Regions from separate parts of the Streptomyces sp. NPDC054975 genome, predicted to be linked through region 2. Evidence: predicted binding sites of a transcription regulator. Region 2 holds the regulator's gene; the other holds the start of a gene.

Region 1 (9,736 bases), on a different contig from region 2:
TCCTTCGCGGTGCCAGTCGATGATCGCCTGCTCGCGCTCGACCACGGCGATGCGGGACCAGCGGGGGTCCGCTGCGGCGTGCGCGAGGGAGAAGCCGACGCCGAGGCCGCCGATGAGGACGGAGGCACCCGTGCGCCCGCCGAGGGCGTCCATCGCCGCGTCGATCAGCCGCCGCTCCGAACGTCCGTCGGAGGTGTCCATCAGGAACGTACCGTTGGCGATGATCTCGAAATGCTCGTCGCGCCGCCGCAGTACGACTTCTCCGTACGGGCTGTCGCGGCGGTCGAGGATGACGGGGCTGGACATGTTCACACTCCCGGTCTCGGCAGACGGCTGTCGCGGCCATCCTCGCGGGGCGGGGAGGGCCGGGACAAACGGGATGCCGGATCCGATGCTGGGATCCGACAGATCCCAGGGCAGATCGGATCTTGGATCCAATGTCCAGGATCATGGATCCAAGATCATGGACATGGGATCCGATCGCTTCGGTCAGGGGGCCGTCGGCGGGCCGCCGTTGGGCAGGGCCTCGAAGACGCGCTGGAGGGCCGGCGGGCGTTCGCCCTCGCCGGCGACCACGACGCGGTACCGGTGGGTGAGGACGTACTGGAAGCCGTCGGGCACCGGTCGGCCCGTCGGGCGTGTGGGCACCTTCGCGTAGGCCGGGTCCTCCAACGCCGCGCGCAGTTCGGCCACTTCGGAGGGGGTCATCCGGCCGGTGCGCGGCGGTTGCGTGCCGGAGCGGGTGGTGTAGCTGCCGTCGTGGTGGACGATCAGCTGGTTGCGGACGCCGGCCAGGCCGCCGTTGACGTTCACCTCGACGAGGACCTCGCGGGGGCCGGGCTCGTGGTCGTTCTTCACCGTCCCGTCGGCCCCTGTGGGGACCGGTGGCGCCGGGACGGTCCCGGCGGTGGGTACCGTGCCGGTCGGGGCCGGCTTCGCGGTCCCCTCCTGGGTCACCACCGGCGCCGACGAGGTGTCCTGGTCGCCGCACCCGGCCACCGCCAGCAACGGGACCAGTACCGCCGACGCCGCCCATGCCGTTCTTCTGCGCACCATGGCCCCGAGCATGCCCTCACCCGATCCGGTTGACCAGGGCCGTGCGGGGCGTCGATGCGGGGCCGTGCGGCCACCCGGTGCGCCCGGGCTACGGGGCGTCCCGGACGATCCCCGTCAGGGGGCACTCGTAGCGCCAGTCCAGGCTGTCGTAGAGGGCCAGGCCGTCACGGGTGGCCGAGAGGATGCCCGTGGTCGCGCCCGCCTGGGCGGCGGCCGCCTCCAGGGTGCGCATCACGTTCGCGCCGAGGCCGCGGCGGCGGTGGCCGGGATCGGTCTCGATCTGGTCGGCGACCGCCGTCACCCCCGTCGGGGCGATCTGCCCGCGCGCGGCGAGGGTGCCGTCCGGGGCCACGATCCGGACCCGGATCACCCCGTCCCGGGTCTCCGTCGTCCGCGCGTACCCCTCCGGCGCCGGCGGGCGCGCCCCCGGGTCCAAGGCCTTGCTCATCATGTAGCCGGGGTCGTCCGGAACGGTCCACCCCGGGGTGATCCACTCCGCCGCCTCCTCCGGCCCCGCCATGATCTTCAGCCACGCGCCCGGTACGTCGATGGCCTCGCAGAGCTTTCCGACGGACACCGCGTCCGGCGCCGGCAGGACGTGCCGGAAGACGTGCGTGGGCAGGCCGACGTCGATCCGCCAGCCCCAGGGCTCGACCACGGCGGGCGACGTTCCGCGCGAGACCGTCCAGCCCGCCACCCACGCGGAGGTAATAGACGCAATATCCATGGAGGTATTACAGGTCCTGCGCGACGCCCCGCGCCAGAGTGATCGCTCAGAGCGAACGGCCCTCGGGGAACATCCGGAGGCTCATGTGCATTGAGTCCACATAGCTCAACTTGACTGCCGAAGGGGAGATCATGGCTGCGACGTCCTCACCGCTCACTCTGCCCGTGCTGCCGCTCGACGACGAGGTCGTGCTGCCCGGAATGGTGGTGCCGCTCGACCTGTCCGACAACGACGTACGCGCAGCGGTCGAGGCCGCCCAGGCCGCGGCCCGCTCGGGTACGGGCAAGCCCAAGGTGCTGCTCGTGCCCCGCGTCGACGGCACGTACGCCGGGACCGGTGTCCTCGGCACCGTCGAACAGGTGGGCCGGCTGTCCGACGGCGACCCCGGCGCCCTGATCCGCGGCCTCGGCCGCGTCAAGATCGGCGCGGGCACGACCGGACCCGGCGCCGCCCTGTGGGTCGAGGGCAGCGTCGTCGAGGAGACCGTGCCCGACCCGCTGCCCGGCTCGGTGACCGAGCTGGTCAAGGAGTACAAGGCGCTGGCCACCAGCTGGCTGAAGAAGCGCGGCGCCTGGCAGGTGGTGGACCGCGTCCAGCAGATCGACGGCGTCGCCGCGCTCGCCGACAACTCCGGCTACTCGCCCTTCCTCACCGTCGAGCAGAAGGTCGAACTCCTGGAGACCGCCGACCCGGTCGCCCGCCTCAAGCTCGCCACCGCCCAGCTGCGCGAGCACCTGGCCGAGCAGGACGTGGCCGAGTCCATCGCGAAGGACGTCCAGGAGGGCGTCGACAAGCAGCAGCGCGAGTTCCTGCTGCGGCGCCAGCTGGACGCCGTACGCAAGGAGCTGCGCGACCTCAACGGCGAGGCGGAAGGCGACGAGTCCGACGACTACCGGGCGCGCGTGGAGGCCGCCGACCTGCCGGAGAAGGTGCGGGAGGCCGCCCTCAAGGAGGTCGAGAAGCTGGAGCGGTCCAGCGACCAGTCCCCGGAGGGATCCTGGATCCGCACCTGGCTCGACACCGTCCTCGAACTGCCGTGGAACGAACGCACCGAGGACCAGTACGACATCCAGGGCGCCAAGTCCGTCCTCGACGCCGAGCACGCGGGCCTGGAGGACGTGAAGGAACGGATCACCGAGTACCTGGCGGTGCGCAAGCGGCGCGCCGAGCGCGGTCTCGGCGTGGTCGGCGGCCGGCGCGGAGGCGCGGTCCTGGCCCTGGTCGGCCCGCCCGGTGTCGGCAAGACGTCGCTGGGCGAGTCCGTCGCGCACGCCATGGGGCGCAAGTTCGTCCGGGTCGCGCTCGGCGGCGTACGGGACGAGGCGGAGATCCGCGGCCACCGGCGTACGTACGTCGGCGCGCTGCCGGGCCGGATCGTACGGGCGATCAAGGAGGCCGGGTCGATGAACCCGGTGGTGCTCCTCGACGAGATCGACAAGGTCGGCTCGGACTTCCGGGGCGACCCGGCGGCCGCGCTCCTGGAGGTCCTGGACCCGGCGCAGAACCACACCTTCCGCGACCACTACCTGGAGGTCGAACTCGACCTCTCCGACGTCGTGTTCCTCGCGACGGCGAACGTCCTGGAGGCCATCCCGGAGGCGCTGCTCGACCGGATGGAGCTGGTCCGGCTCGACGGGTACACGGAGGACGAGAAGGTCGTCATCGCCCGTGACCACCTGCTGCCCCGGCAGCTGGAGCGCGCGGGCCTGGAGCCCGGCGAGGTGGTTCTCGAGGACGGGTCGCTGCGGAAGCTGGCGGGCGAGTACACCCGAGAGGCGGGCGTACGGAACCTGGAGCGGTCCATCGCGCGGCTGCTGCGGAAGGTCGCGGCACAGCACGAACTGGGCGACCGTGAGCTGCCGTTCACGGTCGGCGTCGACGATCTGCGCGGGCTGATCGGGCGGCCGCACCACATCCCGGAGTCCGCGCAGGACCCGGCCGAGCGCCGTACGTCCGTACCGGGCGTGGCGACCGGTCTCGCCGTCACGGGAGCGGGCGGTGACGTCCTCTTCGTGGAGGCGTCGCTCGCCGACCCGGAGACGGGCGCGGCGGGGCTGACCCTGACGGGTCAGCTGGGCGACGTGATGAAGGAGTCCGCGCAGATCGCGCTCTCCTTCCTGCGGTCGCACGGCGCGGAGCTGGAGCTGCCGGTGACCGGTCTGAAGGACCGGGGCGTGCACATCCACTTCCCGGCGGGCGCGGTGCCGAAGGACGGCCCGAGCGCGGGCATCACGATGACGACGGCCCTCGCCTCGCTGCTCTCCGGCCGGCTGGTCCGGACGGACGTGGCGATGACCGGTGAGGTCTCGCTCACCGGGCGGGTCCTGCCGATCGGCGGCCTGAAGCAGAAGCTGCTCGCGGCGCACCGGGCGGGCATCACGACCGTCGTGATCCCGAAGCGGAACGAGGCCGACCTGGACGACGTCCCGGCCGAGATCCTTCAGAAGCTGGAGGTCCACCCGGTGACGGACGTGCGCCAGGTCCTGGAGATCGCCCTGGCCCCGGCGCAGGTGGCGGTGAGCGCGGCGGCGTAAGAAGCGGCGCCACGGCGGTACTTGGGTACGAGGAGTGGGGCGGCCCCTTCACGGGGGCGCCCCACTCCTCGTCGTACATCCTTATGCTGATCATGAGTTGGGGGCCGAACGGGGGGACCGGGGCTGCCCCCTCACCGCTCCGGAACGCGAACCGAGGAGAATCCTCCATGCCCTCTCTGCCGCCGCTCTCCGCCCAGGCGGAGCACCTCGTCACGCTCGGGGTGCACGAACTCGCTGGCCTGTCCGCCGACGAACTGCGTGCCTTCGCCGACGAGGCGGGAGGTGGACGGACGGACGTCCTGCTCGCCGTCCACCCGGACCGCGCGCCCGCCTCCGCGCTCGCGCCCCTGCTCCGGCGCGCGGACAAGCCCGGGTTCGTCGTCGTCGACATGCCCGACGTCGACGACTTCGCCCCGTACGACATCGAGCTGCCCGACGCCCCCCTCTACCTGGTCGCCGGGCTCGACCGCGGCGACCACATGTCCAACTGGAGCCCGGAGGAGGCGCTGCCCGCGCTCACCAAGGACGAGCGGACGCCGCTGGTGCTCACCGAGGGCATCCACTGGGTGATCCAGCAGCCGGAGGCCCTGGAGCGCAACCGCTGCTTCATGACCATCGGCTCCCGGCTCCGCAAGGCCAACGGCTCCCTGGACGCCCGTACCCCGGCGATCTGGATCAGCAACGGCACCGGGCGCGACGGCCGCGAGCGGCGCGACGCGCCCAAGGTCGGCTGGTGCTGGTGGGGCAACCGTCACACCTGGCTCGGCTTCGGCTCCACCACGGGCCGGACCGGCGCCTGACGCCGAGCCCTTGTCACGCCGCGTTCCGGCGCCGGGTCAGGAGCAGGCTGCCCGCGCCGAACGCGGTCAGGGCGGCCGCCCCGCCGAGGGCCAGGGGGAGCGGGGACGGGGAGGTCCGGGCCGCGTCCGAGGAGAGGGCCGGGGCGTGTTCGTCGCCGCCGTGGCCCGCGTGGCTCACCGTGGAGCGGTCCGCGCCCGCCGCGATCTTCGCCTCGCTGGGAGCCGAGGCCGCTGTCGGCGCCGCGCCGAAGGTGACGTCCGAGCAGCTGTAGAACGCCTCCGGGCTGTCGCTGCGCTGCCAGACCTTGTAGACGATGTGACGGCCGGTCCGCGCGGGCAGGTTGCCGGTGAAGTGGTAGTAGCCCTCCGCCGAGGTGCGCGGGGTGGCGTAGGTGGCCACCGGGGTCGCGTCCAGGTCCGACCACTTCAGCGGCTTGGTCGGGTCGAAGCCCGGCTTGGTGATGTAGACGGTCATCGTGCCCTGGTGCGGCGCGGTGACCCGGACCTTGAAGTCGAAGGAGCCCGTGGAGACCGCCGTCGCCGGCCAGTCCGTCCGGGCCCAGTCCAGCGCCCGGTACTTCTCGCGGTTGGCCGAGCAGAGCTTGCCGTCGGGGATGACCACCTGGTGCTGCCCGGCCGCGTTGGCGATGTTCACCTCGTTCCAGTCGTAGAGCGGCTGCGTACCGGAGTCGGCGACCAGGTCCTTGCACACCTGGGACTTCGGCGTCTCCGGGCCCTCGGCGTAACAGGCCGCCACCCGGCTCACCGGGTTGAAGACCGCGCCGTGCGCACCGGCGACGGACGGGGTCAGGGGGACGAGGGCGGCGGCGGACAGGGTGACGGCGGCGGCGGTACGGCGGATCGACGGCATGCGGGGCTCTCTCTCGTGCGTGGGGGAGGACGGGACGAGCAACCAGGGCGCGCCGTACGGGAGTTGGGAGCAGCCGTACGCGCTCGCCCGAGCCTCGCATTGGTCCATACCAATCGGCAAGAGGGAGGAGCGAGAAAGGTGGAGGCGGCCTCCGGGCGCGCCGCCGCACACCCGGAGGCCGCCGCACGCGGCGTGCGAGGACTCAGCCGTTGGCCAGCGCCTGCACCCGCGAGAGGTCGCCGTTGAACCGGTTGTGGTCGCCGACCGTCGGGCCGGTCGAGGTGTACTGCCACATGGTGTAGTACGGCCACCCCGCCGGCAGCGTGCCCACGGTCGACGCGTACCGCGCGATCCACAGCGGGTTGGACGCGCCGAAGCCGGAGTAGTTGCCGGTGCACTGCGTCCACCAGCTCGTCGCCGTGTAGATCACCGCGTCCCGGCCGGTCCGCGCCTTGTACCGGCTCAGGAAGTCGCGGATCCACGTGACCATCGCGGACTGGGACTTGCCGTAACAGGTCGCGCCGTACGGGTTCCACTCGATGTCCAGCGCGCCCGGCAGCGTCCTGCCGTCCCTGGACCAGCCGCCGCCGTTGTTCACGAAGTAGTCGGCCTGGGCCGCGCCCGTCGTCGTGTCCGGGGTCGCGAAGTGGTACGCGCCGCGGATCATGCCCACGTTGTAGGAGCCGTTGTACTGCTGCGCGAAGTAGGGGTTCTTGTAGTAGGTGCCTTCCGTCGCCTTGACGTAGGCCCACTTCACCCCGCTGTTCCACAGGGTTGACCAGGCCACGTTCCCCTGGTGGCTGGAGACGTCCACGCCCTCCGTCTGGGCGGCGCGGGGTGTGCCGGGCGTGCCGGCCTGGCCGTCGTGCGCGACGACGCCCATGCCCATGTGGGCGGAGCCGCGCGGGGGAACGGCCTCGGCGTCGGTGCCGGCGGCACCGGCCGGTCCGGCGAGGGTGAGCGGCAGGAGCAGGGCCAGCGCCGCGAGCGCGGCGCCGGCGAGGGTCTTTCCGGATCTGTGCACGGGCATTGCGTGCCTCCGAAAGGCTCGGTGGGGGAGCGGGTCGACCAGTCCTGGTGCGGACATGTCATCAGTGACGCTACGCACGTAGACCCGCCTGGCGGAAGGGGGTCCGGGTGCCGCCGTTGGTCTACTCCTGCGAAATACTGGGGGAGCTGCGGCGATGGCCGCGGCGGTAAGAAACTTTCAGCGACCGGAAAGCGCGCGAGGGGTGCTGACGTGCACGGAAGCGGTACGGCGGGTGAAGGCGAACCCACCGGCGGTTCGACCGACGGGAGTGGTGTGGACCAGGAATTCCTGGCCCTCGAAAGGGAGCTGGCGGTCTTTCTGCGCCGCGCCCGCGCCCAGTCCGGCGAGATGGCCCGCGAGGTCCACCCGGAGCTGGAGTCCTCCGCGTACGGACTCTTCGTACGCCTCGACGACACCGGTCCGCAGCGCGCCACCGAACTCGCCGGCTACTTCGGCGTCGGCAAGGCGACCATGAGCCGCCAGCTGCGCGTGCTGGAGGACCTCGGACTCGTCGCCCGCAACCCCGACCCTGCCGACGGGCGCGCCTCGCTCGTCCGGCTGACGGAGGAGGGGCGGCGCCGCTTCCGTCGGGTACGGGACGCACGGCGCGGGCGGTACGTCCGCAAGCTCGCCGACTGGGACCGCGCGGAGGTCGCCGAACTGGCCCGCCTGCTCCACCAGCTGAACGCGCGCGCGGAGAGCTGAGGGCGCGGGCGCGCGCGCTCAGAGAACCGCGTACACCGCCGTCGCGTCGTCGTGGACCTTCCAGCGGTGCGCGACGGCGCCCGCCTCCTCCAGCGCCCTGACCCGTGCGAGCAGCCCGTGCGCGCCCTCCGTCCGGAGCACCGCGCAGCAGGCCGCCCAGTCGCCCTGGCCGAACAGCTCCACCCAGCGCGACGCCCCGTCCGAGAGCGCCGCGAGCGCGCGGACCTCCGCCCGGGGCGTCGTCCCGGTCACCGCCAGGCTCACCACCTCCGGGTCCGCCGCCGCCGTGAAGAAGCCGCCCTCCCGGTTCCGCAGCCGGTCCGTCGCCACGAGCGAGCGGCGGACCTCGTCCGGGAGCAGGTCGAGACGGTCGTCGAGGACCGCCACCACCGACCCGTCCGGCGCCTCCAGGAGGAGCACCGCGTCGGACAGCACGAGGTGTTCGACGCACTCCGCGTCCCAGCGCGCCATGGCGACGGTCGCCTGGGGCGTGCGTACGTGAGAAAGGTCACAGGTGCCCCGGTGGGCGTCCGCGGTGCGCCGGATCGCCTCCGCCAGGATCTCGGACAGCGTCATGTCACGTCGCGAAGCGGACAGTTCGGTCAGTGCGCCCCCGAGGCGGGCGGCGAACCAGGGCACGCCGTGCACACAACCGTCATCATCGATCGGCGGCGTCACTCCGTCGAGCACCACGACCGTCCCGCCCCCGCCGGACGCGGGCAGAGTGGCGGCCGCCCAGTCCTCGTTGGGGCGTTCGGGACTGCCGGGCAGGGTGACGAGCTCGGTGCGCATGATCCCCAGTCTGCCCCCTGGCGCCCGGAGGGCGCGCTGCCCCTTCACAGCGTCTTCAAACCGCTGAATATGGCCTGTACCAACGCTTCGTGAGCCGTCCGCGAGGCGGAAGCGGAGCCTCCGGCGAGCTGCGGGCGGGCATCCTGCCAAAGCCCGCGCGGAAGATCCAACCGGCGCACCGCGCGGCCGTGCGGAAGGCCCCGCGCGGAGTTGTTCGCCAACTCAGGAGTGTTGTTCACTCGTTCGGGTGGCGGAGCGGCCGATGCGCGTCCCCTTCCCAGAAGCGCTGGAATGGTCGGAAGCCGTACCAGGGGTGGGGGCGCTCTATCACGTGACCGGTCGTCACCTCTGCTTCATGGGCGGACGAGTCGAGAATGCGAGCACCGGTGCAGAAGAAGCGGCCTCGGAGCAACAACGGCACGCGGAGCCAGGCCCCCGGTGACCCGCTGAGCACGGGCAACGCCACGGGCCCCGGCGCCGTACCCGGGAACACCCCGTCCGGTGCCCCCGCACCCACGCCTACGCCCGCGCCCTCGCCCGTGAGCACCGGCCGCCCCAGGCGCGTCCGCAACCGCCTCGTCGCCGGTGTCGCCCTCGTCGGCGTCACCGTCCTCGCCGCCGGCGCTCCCGCGGTCCTCACCGCCTCCGGCGAACTGACCGAGTCCCAGCGCCTGGTCACCCTCGCCGAGCTGGACCGCCAGGCCGTCACCCTCGCCCACTCCCTCGCCGACGAGCGCGACGAGGTCGTCGCGTACATCGCGGCGGGCCGGGACGAGCAGCAGGGCGACGCCGCCGACAGGCGGCAGGTCACCAGCACGCGTTCCACCCGGGTCGACCGCCAGGTCGACGAGATCCGGCCCGCCGCCCCCGCCGAGCTGCGCCGCGACCTCGCGGGCCTGCCGTCCATCCGCCGTACCGCCCTCACCGGCAAGGGCACGGCCCTGGAGGCCCACCGGGCGTACACGGACGTCATCGCCAAGCTCCAGGCCCTCGCCGACGAGCTGGCCGAGCAGACCCCCGCCCGCGCCGCCGACGCCACCCGGGCCCCGGCCGCCCTCGGCCTCGCCGTCGAGCAGGCCTCGGCCGCCCGCGGCCTGCTCCTCGCCGCCCTCGCCGTACCCCAGCCCCGGTCGAGCGGCGTCGAGTACGACCCCGTCACCGGCACCTACGTCCCCACCAAGGCGGCGGGCGCCGACGAGGCCGACCGGGCCCGCAACGCCC
Region 2 (9,736 bases):
CCCCTCCACCACGCACGCGATCACCGTCCTGGAGGGCCTCACGAGGATCAACACCTCCCTCGACCGCGTCGTGGCCGAGTGCTCCTCGGAACTGCTGACCGTGCAGCCCGGCAGCGGCCGCAGCGCCACCACCTTCGGCGAAGCCCTCCGCCGGGTCCGGCCGCTCCTGGGCCGGGGCATCCGGATGCGCACGCTCTACCAGCACACGGCACGGCACCAGCCGATCACCCTGGCCTATTTGGAGCGCATCGGCCCCGAGGTCGAGGTCCGCACGCTCGAGGAGATCATCGACCGCCTCATCATCGTGGACCGCAAGGTCGCCTTCGTACCCGCGAGCCGCGACCGCCAGGTCGCACTGGAGCTGCGCCACACCGGCCTGGTCGAGTATCTCGTCGGCGTCTTCGAGCAGTTCTGGCTCCAGGCGACCCCGCTGGAGAACCCGGTCACCTACCAGCCGCCGCTGGACGGCATCAGCGGCATCCAGCGCTCGATCGCCAAACTCCTCGTCGAGGGCCATGTCGACGAGGCCATCGCCCGGCGGCTCGGCATGAACGTGCGGACCTGCCGGGCCCACATCGCCAAGCTCGCCTCCGCGCTCGGCAGCGGAAGCCGCGCGCAACTCGGCTATCTCATCGCCCAGTCCGGGCTTCTGGAGCAGGACCACTGACCTTGTACATACAGATCGACCTCGACGGCCCCGCCGGAACCCTGCGGGTCCGCGGCCACGGGCTGCCCACCGTGGAGCTGGTGCGCGCCCCCGGCGACGCCCCCGACCCGCTGATCCCCATCGGCACCCGCGCCGCCGACCGTCTCACCCTCACCGTCGACGGCGCGCCCGCGCGCATCCGGCCGAGCCGGGGGCGGCTCCTGCGGCGCTCGTACCGCGTCGAGGCCACGGTCTCCGGCACGCGCTACCGGCTCGTCCCCTGCTCGTACGCCGAGAGCCGGCTGCTCCGCGACGGACGCCCCCTGGGGACCTTCCAGTCGACCGGAGACGGCACCGTCGACGCCGACTGGGCCGAGGACTGCGAACCCACCCCTCTGGACCGGGCCGTCGGCACCACCCTCGCCGCCGCCTTCGGCACGGGCGCGGCCCCCTGGTGGGACACGGCGACGAACATCGTCGGCGAACTCATCCCGTAGGCCCGCGTCGGACACCACGGCACGAAGAAGCCCCCTCCGCGTGCCGCGGAGAGGGCCTTCGTCGTACGGGGAACAGCTCCGGCTACTCGCCGGTCCGCTTCGGGCGCCAGACCACCAGCGCGCTCGCCTGCTGGACGTCCTGGTACGGGACCAGGTCACGGCGGTACGAGGCGTGGACCTGGGCCTCGCGCTGGCGCATCGCGGACGCCGCGCCCTCCACCGCCGCCGACAGCTCGGCGACGCGCTGCTGGAGCGCGGCGACCTGGTTCTCCAGCTCGATGATGCGCTTGATGCCCGCCAGGTTGATGCCCTCGTCCTGCGACAACGCCTGCACCGTGCGGAGCAGTTCGATGTCACGGGCCGAATAGCGCCGGCCGCGCCCGGCCGTACGGTCCGGGGAGACCAGGCCCAGGCGGTCGTACTGACGCAGGGTCTGCGGGTGCAGCCCCGAGAGCTGGGCCGCCACCGAGATGACGTACACCGGCGTCTCGTCGGTCAGTTCGTACGGATTACGGCTGCGTCCCGGTCGAGGGTCCATCGGGTCAAGCTCCCTTCGCGGCCTGGAACAACTCTGCCCTGGGGTCCTCGCCCGCCGTCGCCTGACGGTAGGTCTCAAGGGCCTCGCGGGCCTTGTCGTCGAGCTCCTTGGGCACCGCGACCTCCACCGTCACCAGCAGATCGCCGCGCGTCCCGTCCTTGCGGACCGCGCCCTTCCCGCGGGCGCGCATCGTCCGGCCGTTGGGCGTGCCGGCCGGCAGCTTCAGCGTCACCGGCGGGCCGCCCAATGTCGGCACCTTGATCTCGCCGCCGAGCGCCGCCTCGCCGAACGTGACGGGCACGGTGACGGTCAGGTTGTCGTCCTTGCGGCCGAAGACCGGGTGGGCGTCGACGTGGACGACCACGTACAGGTCGCCGTTCTGACCGCCGCGCTCGCCCGGAGCGCCCTTGCCGCGCAGCCGGATCCGCTGCCCGTCGGAGACCCCGGCCGGAATGCGGACCTGCATGGTGCGGGAGGACTTGGCCCGTCCGCTGCCCTTGCAGACCTCGCAAGGGGTCTCGGCGATCAGGCCGCGGCCCTTGCAGTCCACGCACGGGTCGGTCAGGGAGAAACCGCCGCCGCTGCCGCGCGAGACCTGGCCGGTGCCGACACAGGTCGGGCACACGCGAGGCGTGCCGTTCTTGTCACCGGTGCCCGAACAGGCCTTGCAGGGCGCCTGGGAGGACATCCGCAGCGGCACCGTGGCGCCGTCCACGGCCTCGGTGAAGCTGAGCGTCACCTCGGACTCGATGTCCTGGCCGCGGCGCGGCTGCGTGCGCGTCCCCGCGCCGCCGCCCGCGCCCCGGTTGAACAGGCCGCCGAAGACGTCGCCGAGACCGCCGCCGAAGCCGCCCGCCCCGCCCGGGCCGCCGGGGCCCTGGGCGCCGCCGAAGAGGTCGCCCAGGTCGAAGTTGAACGAGCCGCCCTGCCCGGGACCGGCGCGGAAGCCGCCGTTGCCGAAGAGCGCGCGGGCGTCGTCGTACTCCTTGCGCTTCTTGGGGTCACCGAGGATGTCGTTCGCCTCGGAGATCTCCTTGAAGCGCGCCTCGGCGCTGGTGTCGCCCTTGTTGGCGTCCGGGTGGTTCTCGCGGGCGAGCTTCCGGTACGCCTTCTTGATCTCGGCGTCGGTGGCGTCCTTGGGGACGCCGAGAACCTTGTAGTAGTCCTTCTCGACGAAGTCCTTCGTGCTCATCGACGTCCCTCCTCCCGGACGATCTTCGCGTCAGCCCTCCTCAGGGCCACCGCTCTCCTCGTCTGCCGACTTCTCTTCCTTCGCGGCCGGCGTCGCCCCGGGCTGGGGCTCGGCCACCGCCACGCGCGCGGGCCGGATGGTCCGCTCGCCGATCCGGTACCCCGGCTGCAGGATCGCCACGCAGGTCGTCTCGGTGACGTCCGGTGCGTAACTGTGCATCAGGGCCTCGTGGATCGTCGGGTCGAAGGGCTCGCCCTCCTTGCCGAACTGCTGCAGACCCATCTTGGCGACGACGGTCTCCAGCGATTCGGCGACCGACTTGAAGCCGCCCACGAGCTCGCCGTGGTCACGGGCCCGGCCGACGTCGTCGAGCACGGGCAGCAGCTCCGTCAGGAGGCCCGCGACCGCGATCTCCTTGACGGTGACCCGGTCACGCTCCACCCGTCGGCGGTAGTTCTGGTACTCGGCCTGGAGCCGCTGGAGGTCCGCGGTGCGCTCACCGAGCGCACTGCGGAGCTGGTCCAGCTGCGCCGTCAGACCGACGGTCTGTGCGTCGTCCCCGGCCGGGGCCGCCGAGCCCTCCTCCGTGGAGGGGGTCTCGGCGGCTTCGGCGGCGTCGTCGGCGCCGGAGGGGACGTCAGGCTTCTCCTCGAAGCCCGGGGTCTCCTCCGTCATCAGGCAGCGCCGCCCTTCGCGTCACCGGGCTTCTCGTCGTCGACGATCTCGGCGTCCACGACGTCGTCGTCGGCCTTGGCGTCACCCTGCGGGGCCTCGCCGCCGGCGGCCTGCGCGGCCTGGGCGTCGGCGTACATGGCCTGGCCGAGCTTCTGGGATACGGCCGCGACCTTCTCGGTGGCCGTACGGATCTCCGCGGTGTCCTCGCCCTTGAGCTTCTCCTTCAGCTCGGCGACGGCGGTCTCGACCTCGGTCTTGACCTCACCGGGGACCTTGTCCTCGTTGTCCTTGAGGAACTTCTCCGTCTGGTAGACGAGCTGCTCGCCCTGGTTGCGGGACTCGGCGGCCTCGCGGCGACGGTGGTCCTCGTCCGCGTACTGCTCGGCCTCCTGGCGCATCCGGTCGACCTCGTCCTTCGGCAGCGAGGAGCCGCCGGTGACGGTCATCTTCTGCTCCTTGCCCGTGCCCAGGTCCTTCGCGGTCACGTGCATGATGCCGTTGGCGTCGATGTCGAAGGCGACCTCGATCTGCGGGACGCCACGCGGGGCCGGCGGCAGACCGGTCAGCTCGAACATGCCGAGCTTCTTGTTGTACGCCGCGATCTCGCGCTCACCCTGGTAGACCTGGATCTGCACCGACGGCTGGTTGTCCTCGGCCGTCGTGAAGATCTCGGACCGCTTGGTCGGGATCGTGGTGTTGCGCTCGATGAGCTTGGTCATGATGCCGCCCTTGGTCTCGATACCAAGCGACAGCGGGGTCACGTCGAGGAGCAGGACGTCCTTGACCTCACCCTTGAGGACACCGGCCTGCAGGGCGGCGCCGATGGCGACGACCTCGTCCGGGTTCACGCCCTTGTTGGCCTCCTGGCCACCGGTCAGCTCCTTGACGAGCTCGGCGACGGCCGGCATACGGGTGGAGCCACCGACGAGAACGACGTGGTCGATCTCGGAGAGCTGGATGCCCGCGTCCTTGATGACGTTGTGGAACGGCGTCTTGCAGCGCTCCAGAAGGTCGGCCGTCAGCTGCTGGAACTGAGCCCGGGTGAGCTTCTCCTCCAGGTGCAGCGGACCCTCGGCGGAGGCGGTGATGTACGGCAGGTTGATCGACGTCTCGGTGGAGGACGACAGCTCGATCTTCGCCTTCTCCGCGGCCTCGCGGAGACGCTGGAGAGCCATCTTGTCCTTGGCCAGGTCGACGCCGTGGCCGTTGGCGAACTGCTTCACCAGGTAGTCGACGACACGCTGGTCCCAGTCGTCACCACCGAGGTGGTTGTCACCGTTGGTGGCCTTCACCTCGACGACGCCGTCGCCGATCTCCAGGAGCGACACGTCGAAGGTGCCGCCACCGAGGTCGAAGACGAGGATCGTCTGGTCGTCCTTGTCCAGGCCGTAGGCCAGGGCGGCCGCGGTCGGCTCGTTGACGATGCGCAGGACGTTGAGGCCCGCGATCTCACCGGCCTCCTTGGTGGCCTGACGCTCGGAGTCGTTGAAGTACGCGGGGACGGTGATGACCGCGTCGACGACCTTCTCGCCCAGGTACGCCTCGGCGTCGCGCTTCAGCTTCTGCAGGATGAAGGCGCTCATCTGCTGCGGGTTGAAGGACTTGCCGTCGATGTCGATCTTCCAGTCGGTGCCCATGTGGCGCTTGACCGACCGGATGGTCCTGTCGACGTTGGTGACCGCCTGGCGCTTGGCGACCTCGCCGACGAGCACCTCACCGTTCTTCGCGAAGGCGACGACGGACGGCGTGGTCCTGGCGCCCTCGGCGTTGGTGATGACGGTGGGCTCGCCGCCTTCCAGAACGCTGACGACGGAGTTAGTCGTGCCCAGGTCGATGCCGACCGCACGTGCCATTTCAATTCCTCCAGCTGACCGACTTGAGTGGAACTGACTCAAGGATGCACGACGGCATCGACCGCGTCAACAGACCTGAGTGGAGGCGGCTCAACTCTTCGCCCTGAGGATCACTCAAAGAGACGCCGATGCGGCCGCGGAGGGCGCGTCATTCCCGGGCTCGGAGCCGTACTTCATGAGAGAGTCCGGGATGCCCCTGACGGGCAAAGCGGGCGTAGCAGGCATACACCCCGAATATCCCATGAATGTCACTCGAAAGGGTGTGGGGAAGCGTCATGACGGCCAAGCGCGCACTCGACCTCTTCGGCGGACTGACCCTCCTGGCCGTCCTCTCCCCGCTGCTCGCCGCCGTCGCGCTCTCCGTGGCGCTCGCCCCGGCCGGACCGGGCGGCGTCCTGCGCCGACGGACGGTCGCGGGCCGGCACGGGCGCCCCTTCGAGATGCTCACCTTCCGCACGAAGAGCCCGCTGGCCGCGCTGCCGCTGCTCACCCATGTCGTACGGGGACAGATGTCCCTGGTCGGGCCGTGCCCGCTCACCCCCGGCCACCGCGAGTGCGTGGGCGACGCCCGCCGTCGGCTGTCGGTCCGCCCCGGGATGACCGGACTGTGGCAGATCAGCGGGCGCTCGGAGCTGCCCTGGGAGGAGCGTGAGCTGCTCGATCTCCACTATGTGGACCATCACTGGCTGGGAATGGACCTGGCCATCCTGGCGCGTACGCTTCCAGCAGTCCGCAGACGACGCGCGGCGAGCGGTTCGACGGCGGGGCGGAGCCGGTCGGCAAGGCTTGCCTGAGCGACACAGATCACCGCAGGCGCCGCTACAGGGCGGAGCCGTGAAGCGGTAATCTCAGCACGGACTGAATAAGTTACCGCTTAGTAGTGCCACACTCGACAGTGCCGGCACTCCGCCTCGCAGGCCCGCCCGAGGAGCCCCTCATGCAACTCGCCGCGATCATCGTGTCGATCGCCATCACGGTGGTGGCCGTCGCGCTGTTCGGCCGCGCCACCGCGCAGATCTACCGCTTCGTGAAGCTCGGCCAGCCCGTGCCCGCGGGCACGCGCACCGGCGACCCCAAGCAGCGCACCATCACGCTGGTCAAGGAGTTCCTCGGCCACACGCGCATGAACCGGTGGGGCGTCGTCGGCGTGGCGCACTGGTTCGTGGCGGTGGGCTTCTTCTCCCTGCTGCTGACGATCGTCAACGCCTTCGGCCAGCTCTTCCAGGCCGACTGGCTGATCCCGATCATCGGTGACTGGCTGCCGTACGAGATCTTCACCGAGTTCCTCGGACTGATGACCGTCCTCGGCATCCTCACCCTGATCGTGATCCGGCAGCTCTCCAAGCCGACCAGGGCGGGCCGCAAGTCGCGCTTCGCGGGCTCCAAGACCGGCCAGGCGTACTTCGTCGAGGCCGTCATCCTCATCGTCGGCGTCTGCATCATGACGCTGCGCGCCCTCGAAGGCGTCCAGCACCACGTGACGAGCTGGGAGCCCGGCTTCTTCGCCTCGTACCCGCTGATCGCGCTCCTCGACGGCCTCGACCTGTCGACGATCCAGCACCTCACGTACTTCTTCGCGGCGCTCAAGATCGTCACGTCCTTCACCTGGATGATCACGGTCTCGCTCAACACCAACATGGGTGTGGCCTGGCACCGCTTCCTCGGCTTCCCGAACATCTGGTTCAAGCGGAACGCCGACGGCTCCACCGCGCTCGGCGCGCTCCAGCCGATGACGACGGCCGGCAAGGAGATCGACTGGGAGGACCCGGCCGAGGACGCCGTCTTCGGTGTCTCCCAGGTCGAGCAGTTCTCCTGGAAGGGCATCCTCGACTTCTCCACCTGCACCGAGTGCGGCCGCTGCCAGTCGCAGTGCCCCGCCTGGAACACGGGCAAGCCGCTCTCTCCCAAGCTCCTGATCATGTCGCTGCGCGACCACGCGCACGCCAAGGCCCCGTACCTGCTGGCCGGCGGCGGCAAGAACATGGAGGGCGAGGAGAAGGCGTCCGAGGAGCAGCTCGCGGGCGTCCCCGCCGCCGCCCTCGCGGAGGCCGAGCGCCCGCTGATCGGCACCGCCGAGGAGAACGGCGTCATCGACCCGGACGTGCTGTGGTCCTGCACCACCTGCGGTGCGTGCGTGGAGCAGTGCCCGGTCGACATCGAGCACATCGACCACATCGTCGACATGCGCCGCTACCAGGTGATGATCGAGTCCGCCTTCCCCTCGGAGGCCGGCACGATGCTGAAGAACCTGGAGAAGAAGGGCAACCCCTGGGGCCTGGCGAAGAAGCAGCGCGTCGAGTGGACCAAGGAGGTCGACTTCGAGGTCCCGATCGTCGGCAAGGACGTCGAGGACCTCACCGAGGTCGACTACCTCTACTGGGTCGGCTGCGCCGGCGCCCTGGAGGACCGGGCCAAGAAGACCACCAAGGCCTTCGCCGAGCTGCTGCACATGGCGGGCGTCAAGTTCGCGATCATGGGCGGCGAGGAGAAGTGCACGGGTGACTCCCCCCGCCGCCTGGGCAACGAGCCGCTGTTCCAGCAGCTCGGCCAGGAGAACGTCGCGATGCTGAACATGGCGTTCGGCGAGGACGACGAGGACGAGTCGACCAAGAAGCCGAAGTCGGCGAAGAAGATCGTCGCGACCTGCCCGCACTGCTTCAACACGATCGCGAACGAGTACCCGCAGCTGGGTGGCGAGTTCGAGGTCATCCACCACACGCAGCTGCTCCAGCACCTCATCGACGAGGGCAAGCTGATCCCGGTGACGCCGGTCGACGGTCTGATCACGTACCACGACCCGTGCTACCTGGGCCGCCACAACAAGGTCTACACGCCGCCGCGCGAGATCATGTCGGCCGTCCCGGGCCTGCGTCAGCAGGAGATGCACCGCCACAAGGAGCGCGGCTTCTGCTGTGGCGCCGGTGGCGCGCGGATGTGGATGGAGGAGCGGATCGGCAAGCGCATCAACAACGAGCGCGTCGACGAGGCTCTTTCGCTGAACCCCGACATCGTGTCGACGGCCTGCCCGTTCTGCCTGGTCATGCTGACCGACTCGGTCAACGGCAAGAAGAACGAGGGCAAGGCGAAGGAGTCCGTCCAGGTCGTGGACGTGGCGCAGCTGCTGCTCGACTCGGTGAAGACGAAGCCGGAGGACGTGGCGACGGACCCGGACGTCGAGGCGGACGAGCCGGAGTCGGTGTCGGCGGAGTAGCTTTCCGCCGCGTACGTACGAGGGCCGCCCCGCGCATGTCGCGCGGGGCGGCCCTCCGTCGTACGTCAGCTCTCCTGGGAGCGCCGGTGGTACAGGGCGAACCCGAGAGCGGCGGCCCCCAGGGCGGCGAGCCCGCCGCCGGCGCCGACGAGGGTGGCCTCGTGGGAGGAGTCGGCGACGTTCTCGACCCCGGCCTTCGCGGCGCCCTGGGGGAGGGCGCCCTGGGGGACGACGGTGGAGGTGGTGACCTTCTTGCCGGCCGTGCCCTTCTGGGCCCGGTACTTCTCGACGAGCTTGCCGTGGAAGTCGTACACCCAGCTGTTGCCGCCCTGCCTGGGGGTGTCGATGACGACGAACTTGTACTGCCCCTTGCCCGCGTCGACGACCTTGTACGTCCAGCCCTTGTGGGCGGCGACGGGGTTCTTGGGGCCGAGCGTGGCGAGGCGGTGGCCCTTCGGCGTGGAGACCTCGACCCGGCGGGCCTTCTTGTAGAACTTCGCGACGTTGCCGTCGGGCATGGTGATCCGCGCGTCGGCGTGCGGCGCGGGCTTGGGGGCGGGCTTCGGGGTCGGCTTGGGGCGGGGCTTGGGGGTCGGCTTCGGGTCGGGCTTGGGCGCGTTGTCGAGCCACGAGGAGACGGTGCCGTCGGGCTGGAGGACGACGTGCAGGCCGTTGTTCTGACCGTAGGCGGGCTGCCCGGAGGTGGTGAGGGTGTCGATCAGGGTGCCACCGGCCCAGATCTCGGCCTGGTAGTCCTGGGGCGTGGTCATGAAGACCTTGGCGACCGACCCGTCGGCGAGCTTGTACGACTGGACGAAGATCCGCCCGACGACGGGGTCGCCCTGCTTCTGCTGGTCCTGGTCCTGACCGCCCTGATCGTCGGTGCTTTCCGGGCGGGCGCTCTGGTCGCTCTGGTTGCTCTGGTCGCTCTCGTTGCTCTGGTCGTCATGGGTGACGGCGGCCGGCGTCGGCTGATCGGCGGCGAAGGCGCCGGCGGTGGGGAGGGCCAGCGCGGCGACGGTGCCGGTGGCGATCGCTGCGGTGCGGATGGTGCGACGGGTGGCGCGCATGAGGAGCCCCTCGAATGTCGATTTCATACGGTTCGTCCTGCGACATCCACAAAG

Evidence for each region. The regulator HspR, encoded in region 2, represses chaperone genes until heat shock. The targets are predictions, from matches to a motif close to TTGAGNNNNNNNNNCTCAA.
Region 1: lon (endopeptidase La) is a predicted target of HspR. The motif match lies at 1,874-1,892, and genes of this name have one in related genera.

Annotation. Positions count from the first base shown of each region.
Region 1 is NZ_JBSGWV010000024.1:50,491-60,226, forward strand. Features, by position in the region: gene ACWF79_RS21540 (spermidine synthase) at 1-306, opposite strand, end outside; gene ACWF79_RS21545 (hypothetical protein) at 490-1,056, opposite strand; gene ACWF79_RS21550 (GNAT family N-acetyltransferase) at 1,145-1,783, opposite strand; gene lon (endopeptidase La) at 1,915-4,317, shown strand; gene ACWF79_RS21560 (DUF5701 family protein) at 4,485-5,117, shown strand; gene ACWF79_RS21565 (lytic polysaccharide monooxygenase auxiliary activity family 9 protein) at 5,131-5,988, opposite strand; gene ACWF79_RS21570 (lysozyme) at 6,191-7,018, opposite strand; gene ACWF79_RS21575 (MarR family winged helix-turn-helix transcriptional regulator) at 7,229-7,723, shown strand; gene ACWF79_RS21580 (hypothetical protein) at 7,742-8,515, opposite strand; gene ACWF79_RS21585 (nitrate- and nitrite sensing domain-containing protein) at 8,890-9,736, shown strand, end outside.
Region 2 is NZ_JBSGWV010000028.1:8,495-18,230, reverse strand. Features, by position in the region: gene ACWF79_RS23030 (helix-turn-helix transcriptional regulator) at 1-667, shown strand, start outside; gene ACWF79_RS23025 (hypothetical protein) at 670-1,143, shown strand; gene ACWF79_RS23020 (heat shock protein transcriptional repressor HspR) at 1,226-1,681, opposite strand; gene dnaJ (molecular chaperone DnaJ) at 1,686-2,873, opposite strand; gene grpE (nucleotide exchange factor GrpE) at 2,904-3,548, opposite strand; gene dnaK (molecular chaperone DnaK) at 3,548-5,401, opposite strand; gene ACWF79_RS23000 (sugar transferase) at 5,677-6,195, shown strand; gene ACWF79_RS22995 ((Fe-S)-binding protein) at 6,339-8,612, shown strand; gene ACWF79_RS22990 (hypothetical protein) at 8,678-9,709, opposite strand.